DNA from 3 places in the Hyphomicrobium sp. 2TAF46 genome. Region 2 is predicted to be linked to each of the others. Evidence: predicted binding sites of a transcription regulator. Region 2 holds the regulator's gene; each other region holds the start of a gene.
The links. The regulator PhoB, encoded in region 2, activates phosphate uptake and scavenging genes when phosphate is short. The targets are predictions, from matches to a motif close to TGTCATNNANCTGTCAT.

Region 1: ppk2 (polyphosphate kinase 2) is a predicted target of PhoB. The motif match lies at 1,315-1,331, and genes of this name have one in related genera.
Region 3: AB4Z24_RS05085 (UDP-2,3-diacylglucosamine diphosphatase) is a predicted target of PhoB. The motif match lies at 1,481-1,497, and genes of this name have one in related genera.

Annotation. Positions count from the first base shown of each region.
Region 1 is NZ_JBFRFO010000005.1:164,735-168,009, forward strand. It holds gene AB4Z24_RS12195 (hypothetical protein) at 1-230, shown strand, start outside; gene ppk2 (polyphosphate kinase 2) at 331-1,257, opposite strand; gene AB4Z24_RS12205 (aldo/keto reductase) at 1,381-2,406, opposite strand; gene AB4Z24_RS12210 (hypothetical protein) at 2,746-3,275, shown strand, end outside.
Region 2 is NZ_JBFRFO010000002.1:535,297-538,571, reverse strand. It holds gene AB4Z24_RS06455 (zinc ABC transporter substrate-binding protein) at 1-931, shown strand, start outside; gene phoB (phosphate regulon transcriptional regulator PhoB) at 956-1,663, opposite strand; gene phoU (phosphate signaling complex protein PhoU) at 1,701-2,411, opposite strand; gene pstB (phosphate ABC transporter ATP-binding protein PstB) at 2,454-3,239, opposite strand; gene pstA (phosphate ABC transporter permease PstA) at 3,236-3,275, opposite strand, start outside.
Region 3 is NZ_JBFRFO010000002.1:253,499-256,773, forward strand. It holds gene AB4Z24_RS05075 (CCA tRNA nucleotidyltransferase) at 1-954, shown strand, start outside; gene AB4Z24_RS05080 (hypothetical protein) at 1,052-1,285, shown strand; gene AB4Z24_RS05085 (UDP-2,3-diacylglucosamine diphosphatase) at 1,570-2,379, shown strand; gene AB4Z24_RS05090 (DUF3419 family protein) at 2,428-3,275, shown strand, end outside.

The DNA of each region.
Region 1 (3,275 bases), on a different contig from region 2:
ACGGCGCTATTCTGACGATCGGCGGCAGGTGGAAGTGCAAAGTGCGCGGCGATCACGCCGAGTCGCGCTTGCTGCAAGTGATGAAGCTCTTCACCGGCATGGTCTCTTTCAACAGTCAGGCCCGCCGCCACGTTAAGAGCCTCGCTCACGACATCCGCGATGGCCGCATCAAACCGGACATCCAGCGTCAGGAAGCCGACCTCTATATGAACCCGCGCCGTATTCGCTAAACGGCCAAGCGGGCGTTACGGAGTGCGTGCTTCTCGTCACGCCCCCTGATCGGCTCCGCATGGAGCCGATCAAGGATCGTAAGTCGCTCTGCTCGGCCGATCAGTAGATCGCTGGCACGTAAAGGTCGTCCGGAACCGGCGCGCGGCTATAGTCTGGATGATGCACGCGTTCCGGCAGCACGACGGGTGCGCGCGGCACATCTTGATACGGAATTTGGCTCAGCAGGTGCTGAATGCAATTGAGCCTCGCCCGCTTCTTGTCGTCGGCATGAACGACCCACCAGCGCGCCTCGGGAATATGCGTATGCTCGAGCATCGCTTCCTTGGCCTTGGTGTAATCCTCCCAACGCCGCCGCGACTCGAGATCCATCGGTGAGAGCTTCCACTGCTTGATCGGATCGTGGATCCGCATTTGGAATCGCAGATGCTGCTCATCGTCGGAAATCGAGAACCAGTATTTGATCAGCGTAATGCCCGAGCGCACGAGCATCTTCTCGAATTCCGGAACCGTGCGGAAGAATTCTTCGAGATCGTTCTCCGTGCAGAAGCCCATGACGCGTTCGACGCCGGCACGATTGTACCAGGAGCGATCGAAAAGCACGACTTCACCGGCGGCCGGAAGATGCGGCACATAACGCTGGAAATACCACTGCGAACGTTCTCGCTCGCTTGGCGCCGGCAACGCGACGACCCGTACGACACGCGGGTTGAGACGCTGCGTGATCCGCTTGATCACGCCGCCTTTGCCGGCTGCGTCCCGGCCTTCGAAAATGACGACGACCTTGGCCTTGGTGTTGACGACCCAGTCCTGAAGCTTGATCAGCTCACGCTGTAACCGGAAGAGTTCCTTGAAATAGACTTGGCGATCGAGAAGGCCCGCCTCGCCGTCGCGGTCATGGCCGTCGAGCAGGCGCGCCAGTCGCGCGTCGTCCATTTCCATTTCGAATTCTTCGTCGAAGCTGTCCGCGATCTCCGCCTCGATACGCGCCGGATTTGCCCGCTCGCTTTTTTCGTGCTCGTCCATCATTGCTCTATGATCCGCATTATCCGCCTCGGAATTGCGCGCGATCTTTTCGCGAGCCACATGACAGCCTCGTGACAAATCTCGACATAACGAAATTCCCGAGCGTTCAAAGCCTCTTGTGCTCTCCTAAACAGGCAATGGATTGCGTTCGGTGAAGCCCCTCTGGTGCCAATAGGGATAAGCTTTCGCCGTCTCGCTCGCGGCATCGAGCTTTTTGATTTGCTCGGGCGTCAGGCTCCAGCCGATCGAACCGAGATTGTCCTTCAATTGCTGCTCGTTCCGCGCGCCGATGATGACGCTCGAAACCGTCGGGCGATGGAAGAGCCAGTTGAGCGCGATCTGCGGCACGCTCTTTCCCGTTTCTTTCGCTATATCATCGAGGGCATCGACGACTTTGAACACGCGTTCGTTCGGAACGGGCGGCCCCTGTTCGGACGTCTTGTGAAGGCGGCTTGTTTCCGGCAAAGGCTGTCCACGTCTCAATTTGCCGGTGAGGCGTCCCCACCCGAGCGGACTCCAAACCAGCGCGCCGATTCCCTGATCGAGCCCAAGCGGCATGAGTTCCCACTCGTAGTCGCGGCCAACGAGCGAATAATAGGTTTGGTTCGCGACGTAGCGCGGGTAGCCGTAACGATCTGCAACCGCGAGCGACTTCATCAAGTGCCAGCCCGAAAAGTTCGAGACGCCAGTGTAGCGAATCTTCCCTTCGCGAACGAGTTGATCGAGCGTCGAGAGCACCTCTTCCGGCGGCGTCAGTGCATCAAAGCCGTGCAGCTGGAAGATATCAATGTGATCCGTCTGCAGACGTTTCAGCGCTTGCTCCACGGTTTTCAGAAGATGGAAGCGCGATGATCCGACGTCGTTCGGCCCATCGCCAAAGCGGAACGTCGCTTTCGTCGAAATGAGAGCTTTATCGCGGCGTCCCTTTAGCGCTTCGCCGAGCACCGTCTCGGAATTTCCGTTCGAGTAGACGTCGGCCGTATCGAAAAGCGTGACACCCGCATCGAGGCAGAGATCGACCATGCGCCGGGCTTCTTTGACGTCGGTCGAGCCCCAGGCACTGAAAAATTCGCCTGAACCGCCGAAGGTCGCGGCTCCGAAACTCAAGAGCGGAACAGTTAATCCGGATGCGCCCAGTCTTCGGTGTTCCATCGCGTTCCCCTGTCCAATTCAGCGCCAATAAGGCCTCTGTATGCGGAGCGTTGCCGCACCAAACGACACAGGAGACCTCAATAATGACGTGTGAAATTGATCACATATCGCGGTGTTCCATACGCAAAGTTCACAATTCACTCGCCCAAAAGTAGCGCGCTAACCTTTTCGGCGAGTGGTTTATTTGCCTTAACTTTTTAATAAATAAACGCAAATTCCTCACGCGCGGCAGTTGTGCCGAAATAAGACGATATGCCGCGCGTCGAATCCTCCCTTGTTTTCGCCCAATTACGACGCTTCGTGCGCCCCGTTTGTGAAGACAAGTGAAGGAGAGTTAGTATGCGATTGAGTTTAATCGCAGTGGCGATGTGCTTGGCCTGGTTGGCCGGAATGACATCGGCAGAGGCGCGCACCTATCAGGGTCACAAGGGTGACCGTTACGAGCGCTCCTATAAGCATTCCGCTAGCAAGCGGCAGTACTCGGCCCGCTACGCATCGCGTAGCCGCTCCGTCCACCGTCAGTACTCAAACCGCAAGACTGGATCTGGCTACGCGTACCGTTCGGGGGCACGCCGTCACTATGCCAACAGCGGTAGCGGCGGACGCCACTATGCACAGCGCCGGTCCTATAGCGGCCGCAAATATGCGTCGGCCGGCAACGTCGGCGGCCGTCCGCGTGCATGGTGCGGTTGGTGGATGCGCACGCAGTTGGGCGGCGGTCCGGAATACAATCTCGCTGCCAACTGGCGGCACTATGGACGTGCGAGCGGACCGCAGATCGGCGCCGTTGTCGTCTGGCCGCATCACGTCGGCATGATCACGGGTCGCGCGGCCAACGGCCAGTGGATCGTGAAATCCGGCAACGACGG
Region 2 (3,275 bases):
TCTCGTGGTGGCGAAAATCTCCGCGGCGGCTGCAGCGGAGACGCCGAAGGTCGTTGTTACGATCAAGCCCATTCATTCCCTCGTCAGCCGGATCATGGACGGCGTCGGTGTGCCGCAGCTCGTGGTCGAGGGTTCGGCCTCGCCGCATACGTTCACGCTGAAGCCTTCGACGGCCCGGGCCATTCACGATGCTGAAGTCTTCGTTCGTGTGTCCGACCAGCTCGAGCCATTCACGCGGAAAATCGTGGCGTCGTTGCCTGCGAACGTGACGGTGCTGACGCTCGCGGGTGCGGACGGCGTGAAGCTTCTCGATCAGCGTCAGGGCGGCGCCTTCGAGAAGCATGAACACGAGCATGAGCATGAAGAAGCGAGTGGCGCAGCGGGTGATCACGACGACCACGACGAAGATGGCAAGGACGGGCACATCTGGCTCGATCCGCAGAACGCCAAGGCTATTGCCGCCGACGTCGCGAAAACGCTCGAGGCGCGCTATCCGGAATATGTCGACAAGTTCAAAGCCAACACGACCGCGCTTATCGCCGATCTCGACACGCTCGATAGCCAACTGACGGCGGAGCTCAAGGACTCAAAAGGAAAGCCGTTCATCGTCTTTCACGACGCGACGCAGTATTTTGAGGATCACTTCGGGCAGAAGGCTGCGGGCTCGATCACTGTCAGTCCTGACGTGCCGCCGAGCGCCAAGCGGCTGACGGAGGTTCGTCACAAGCTATCGTCGCTCGGCGCCATTTGTGTTTTCGTCGAGCCGAATTTCCAGCCGAAGCTCGTGGACGCAGTCACCGAAGGAACGAACGCGCGTTCGGGAACGATCGATGCCGAGGGGCAAACGCTTAACCCTGGGCCAGGCCTCTACTTCGATCTGATGCGCGGCGTCGCCCACAGTATTTCGGACTGTCTGAACGGGCAGAGCTGAGCCGTTCGATGCCGGCGCGGGCCCTTACTGGGCCGGCGCTTCGGCCTCGCGTCCGTCGAACACGTATCCGGCACCGCGGACCGTGCGGATCGGATCGCTTTCGTTGCCCCGGATCAGCGATTTTCTGAGGCGGCCGATGTGAACGTCCACTGTCCGCTCGTCGACCTCGGAGGACTGGCCCCAGACGCGATCGAGCAGCTGGCTGCGCGACAGAACGCGGCGCGGGCTTTCCATGAAGACTTCCAGCATCCGGTATTCGGTCGGGCCGAGACGCACTTCGCGCGGGCCGCGAGTCACCTTGTGGGCGCCGCGATCCATGGTGATCTCGCCGGAGACGAGGATATCGCTCATCCGCTCGGGCGCCGCGCGCCGAAGCAGAGCCTTGATCCTTGCCATCAACTCCTGAACCGAGAAGGGCTTCGTCACGTAATCGTCGGCGCCGGTCGTCAGCCCCCGCACGCGGTCGGTTTCTTCACCGCGCGCGGTCAACAGAATGATGGGCAGGCTTTGCGTCTCGGTGCGATTGCGAAGACGGCGGCACAACTCGATCCCGGAGATCTTTGGGATCATCCAGTCGAGTATCGCAAGATCGAAACTTTGCTCCGAAAGAAGAAGCTCCGCTTCCTCTCCGTCCGAGGCTTGCACGACGTCATAGCCTTCGGACTGAAGATTGTATTTCAGAAGTTCTGCGAGTGGAGCTTCGTCTTCGACGACGATGATCTTGGCTGGCATGGCTTTTCGTCAGTGTTCCTTCACAAGGTCTTCGTCATTAACGCGGCGTGATCAACGTCGACGACGTCTTGTCGCCCTTCGGCCGATCGTCGGCGATGGGTACGCCGTGAACGAGGTAGTAGACGTTCTCGGCGATGTTGGTCGTGTGGTCGCCGATGCGCTCGATGTTCTTGGCGCCGAACAGGAAGTGCGTGCAGATGCCAATGTTGCGCGGATCTTCCATCATGTACGTCAGCAGTTCGCGGAACAGCGAATTGTACATCGCGTCGACCTGCTGATCGTCGCGCCAGACCTGCATCGCCTTCTCGGCATCGAGCGCGGTCAGCGCATCGAGGACGTCGCGGAGCTGGGTCTGCACCATTTCCGTCATGTGGCGCATGCCGGTCATCAGCGGCTTCGGATAGGGTTCGTTGGCGATCGCGAGAGCGCGCTTGGCGATGTTCTTCGCCAGGTCGCCGATGCGCTCGAGATCGGCTGCGATCTTGATGACGGTCATGATGTGACGGAGATCGTTGGCCAGCGGTTGGCGGCGCGCGATCATCACGATGACCTGTTCCTGCAGCTCACGCTCGAGCTGATCGACCATCACGTCGTCCGAAACGGCCTTTTCGGCGAGTTTCGGATCGCGGCGCTCGAGCGCATCCATGGCCTGCACGAGAAGCTTCTCAGCGTAGCCGCCCATCTGCGCGATGCGGCGATCGAGAAGTCTCAACTCGTCTTCATACGATTTCACGGTATGTTCGTTCATGGTCTCAATTCCTGAAATCCGATTTGGGCTCAACGCCACGCATTATCCGAAGCGGCCGGTGATGTAGTCCTGGGTCCGCTTGTCCGACGGGTTTGTGAAAAGCTTCTGGGTGACGCCAAATTCAACAAGTTCGCCGAGATACATAAACGCGGTGCGCTGAGAAACGCGGGCGGCCTGCTGCATGTTGTGAGTGACGATTGCGATCGTGAACTCGTTCTTCAGTTCGTCGATCAACTCTTCGACCTTTGCGGTCGAGATCGGGTCGAGCGCCGAGCACGGCTCGTCGAAGAGGATGACCTCAGGACGGATTGCGACGGTGCGTGCGATGCACAGGCGCTGCTGCTGTCCGCCGGAAAGGCTCAAGCCGCTGCTGTGAAGCTTGTCCTTGACTTCCTTCCAGAGGGCGGCCTTCTCGAGAGCGGATTCGACGCGGCCGTCGATTTCCGATTTCGGGAGACGCTCATAAAGGCGGATGCCGAACGCGATGTTTTCGTAAATCGTCATCGGGAACGGCGTCGGCTTCTGGAAGACCATGCCGATGCGCGAGCGAAGGAGGTTCAGATCCTTCATGTCGAGGACGTTCTCGCCGTCGAACATCACTTGGCCCTCGGCCCGCTGGTTCGGGTAGAGGTCGTACATGCGGTTCAGGACGCGAAGCAGCGTGGACTTGCCGCAACCGGACGGTCCGATGAACGCAGTGACCTGCCGCTCATAGAGCGGCAACGAGATGTTCTTCAGGGCCAGAGTCGAGCCGTAGAAGAATTTCAGGTTGCTGACCGTGATCTTTTCGGTAAGCCCCGTATCAACGTCTTTTGACATCAAGTTCATTGCTGCGTCCTCGAAGAGCTTAACCAACGTGCGGCG
Region 3 (3,275 bases), 280 kb from region 2:
CGCGACGTCGAAACCGATGGCCGGCACGCGGTCGTTGCCTTCACCGGCGATTGGAAGGAAGACGCCTCGCGCCGCGACTTCACGATCAACGCGCTCTACTGCGATCCCGACGGAACTCTCTACGATCCGGTCGGCGGCCTCGACGATTTGCGCAAGCGCCACGTCCGTTTCATCGGCGATGCGAAACAGCGAATACGCGAGGATTTCCTTCGCATTCTGCGCTTTTTCCGCTTCAGTGCCCAATACGGCAATGGCCAGATCGATCCCACGGGCCTCGCAGCTGCGGAAGAATTGAAGGATGGCATCATCCTTCTCTCCGCCGAACGTGTTCGTGCCGAAATGCTGAAACTTCTCGCCGCGCCGAACGCTCCGGAAGTTCTCGCAGTCATGTACAAAGCTGGCATCGTGCAACTCGCAATTCGCACGCTCATCGAGCCGGATCGTTTCGCGCGTCTCTCCGCGATTGAGACCGCCCTCGGCGAAACGCCCGATCCGATAACACGCCTCGCCGCGCTCGCAGTCATTCATCCCGGCGACGAAACCTTTCTCGCCGAACAGCTGAAGCTCTCGAACGCAGAGGCTTCTCGCATCGCAACCGTTTTCGCGAGCGAACCCGGCATCGATCCGGAGACGTCCGAAGCGGTGGGCCGTGCCGCCCTTTACAAACTCGGCCCGGAAAACTTCAAGCGCGCGGTTCTCCTTGCCTGGGCGCGCTCCGAAGCTCCGCCCAGTTCGCAAAACTGGCGCGCAAGGGCGCTGCTGCCGGATCGTTGGACCGCCCCCAAATTGCCCGTCTCGGGCAGTGACGTGATCGCGCTCGGCATCGCGCCGGGCCCCGCCATCGGTAACGTGCTTCAGGCTTTCGAAAATTGGTGGATAGGGAATAATTTCCCCTCTGATGCCGAACTGCAGCGCAACGTGCTCAAAGATCTGGCGGCGAAGTCACTTGCATAGCTATCCATCAAATTTCACTTCACCTCGGCTTTTGCTCAAGCTAAGTTCCCGCCCGTCGCCGGGTCAGCATTTTGTATTGCGTTGAGGAAAACCCTTGATGGACACCATCAGTCGCGAACGTGAGCGTTCGTTGAAGTTCGTCCAAGTTGTCTTCGCCGTACTCGCCCTTCTCAGCCTCATCTCAGCACTCGCCGTTTCGACTCGCGGAGTCGATCTCGGGTTGCCTGAATCATCGACATATCCGATCGCGCTGGCCTTTCTTCTCGTCGGCGCTGTCGACACGGCTCTGTTGTTCGCCTGGGAACGCATCTCCCAAAGAACAGAACTCTGAAATCGGGAATCGCCGCTGAGCGAGCGCGAAGTCCCCGTCCTACCGGCCCCGTTTTGGCGGCCGGTTCCGCACTGTGCGGATTAAGCCAAGGTGCAGCCGAAGCACGGTGTCTGGAATAAATTTCATCCGCGGGTCTTGGTAAATCCTGGGGAGCACCTATTTGCTGGCGAGCGCATTGAAGCTGCCGCAGGCTGTCGTCACACGCCTGTAACATGAATCCGGTCCTACGTTTTACATGAAAGCTAAGTCGCTTTGATGGGAAGCGTACTGACTGGGGGCCGACATTGAGCGCACCGAACCCGGAACACATCGAATACCGAGCAGTCTTCATTTCCGACATCCACTTAGGGATGCGCAATTCGCAAGCGACCGCTCTTCTCGACTTCCTGAAATGCGTTGAATGTCAGGAGCTCTACCTGGTCGGCGACATCGTCGATTTCTGGAAGGTGCGCCGCGGTCCTCACTGGCCGCAGAGCCATAACGATGTCCTGCAGAAATTGCTGCGCAAATCCCGCAAGGGCACGCGCGTAGTCTTCATCCCCGGCAATCACGACGACGGCTTGCGTGACTATACCGGTATGAATTTCGGCGGCGTCGAACTTCGCCGCGACGCCATTCACGAAGGTGCTAACGGCAAGCGCTATCTCGTTCTGCACGGCGACGAATTCGATGTCGTCGTCCGCTACGCCCGCTGGCTGGCGTTCCTCGGCGATCGTTCCTACGACGCGGCTCTCGCGCTCAACGTCCCGCTGAACTTCATGCGCCGCATGCTCGGCCTGGGCCACTGGTCGCTATCGGCGTTCCTGAAACACAAAGTGAAAAGCGCCGTCAACTACATCGGCGAATTCGAAGAGGCTCTTGCCGGAGAAGCGCGCCGCCGCGAGACGCATGGTCTCATCTGCGGCCACATCCATCACGCCAACGAACGCATGATCGACGGCATTCACTATCTGAATTGCGGCGATTGGGTCGAAAGCTGCACCGCCATCGGCGAGCGCTTCGACGGCCAATTCGAAATCATTCGTTGGAAAGAGCACATGGCCGTCCGCGGTTCGCAGGCGCCTTCAGGCCGTTGGTTCATCGAAGCGGCATAAGCGGCATCACGTCCGGCAGCGAAAAGCCCCGGCGAACGGAGATCTCCATTGAACGTCACCACAAAAGTTTTTGAGCCGGCGAGTACCGATCTATTGAGCGAAGCAGTTCATCAGAACAGCGCGCTGAGCTTTGCTGGCATTCTCGAACGCACCTTTACGTTTGCGTTCCGGTCGATGGTCTACCCGCAAATCTGGGAAGATCCGCGCGCCGATATGGAAGCGCTCGAACTCACCCCGCAAAGCCGCATGCTCACGATCGCCTCGGGCGGCTGCAACGTCATGAGCTATCTCACCGGCAACCCGGCGCGCATTTACGCGATCGATCTCAATGAAACGCACATCGCGTTGCTCAAGCTGAAACTCGCCGCCGCTCAGCACTTACCGAACCACGCGACCTTCTTTCGCTTTTTCGGCGCCGCCAACGATCGCCGTAATGTCGCCCTTTATAACGATCTCATCGCACAGCATCTCGACGCAGATACGCGGAGCTATTGGGAAGGCCGCGATCTGACGGGACGCCGCCGCATCACGCGATTCGCCCGCAACTTCTATCATTACGGGCTGCTCGGACGCTTCATCGCGACCGGACATCTCGCCGCCCGCGTCTTCGGCGCGAACCCGAAACGTATTCTCGACGCCCGCAACATCGAAGAGCAGCGCGAAATCTTCGCCCGCGAAATCGCGCCGGCATTCAATCATCCGGTCTTGCGCTGGATCACGTCCAACCGCGCCTCGCTCTTCGGCCTCGGAATTCCGCCGGTGCAATACGATGCGTTGTCGAACGGCAACACGCGGCCGATGGCGGATGTTCTGAAAGAACGCGCCGAGCGCTTGGCGACCGGCTTCGACCTCAAGGACAATTATTTCGCCTGGCAGGCCTTCGGCCGGCGCTACGC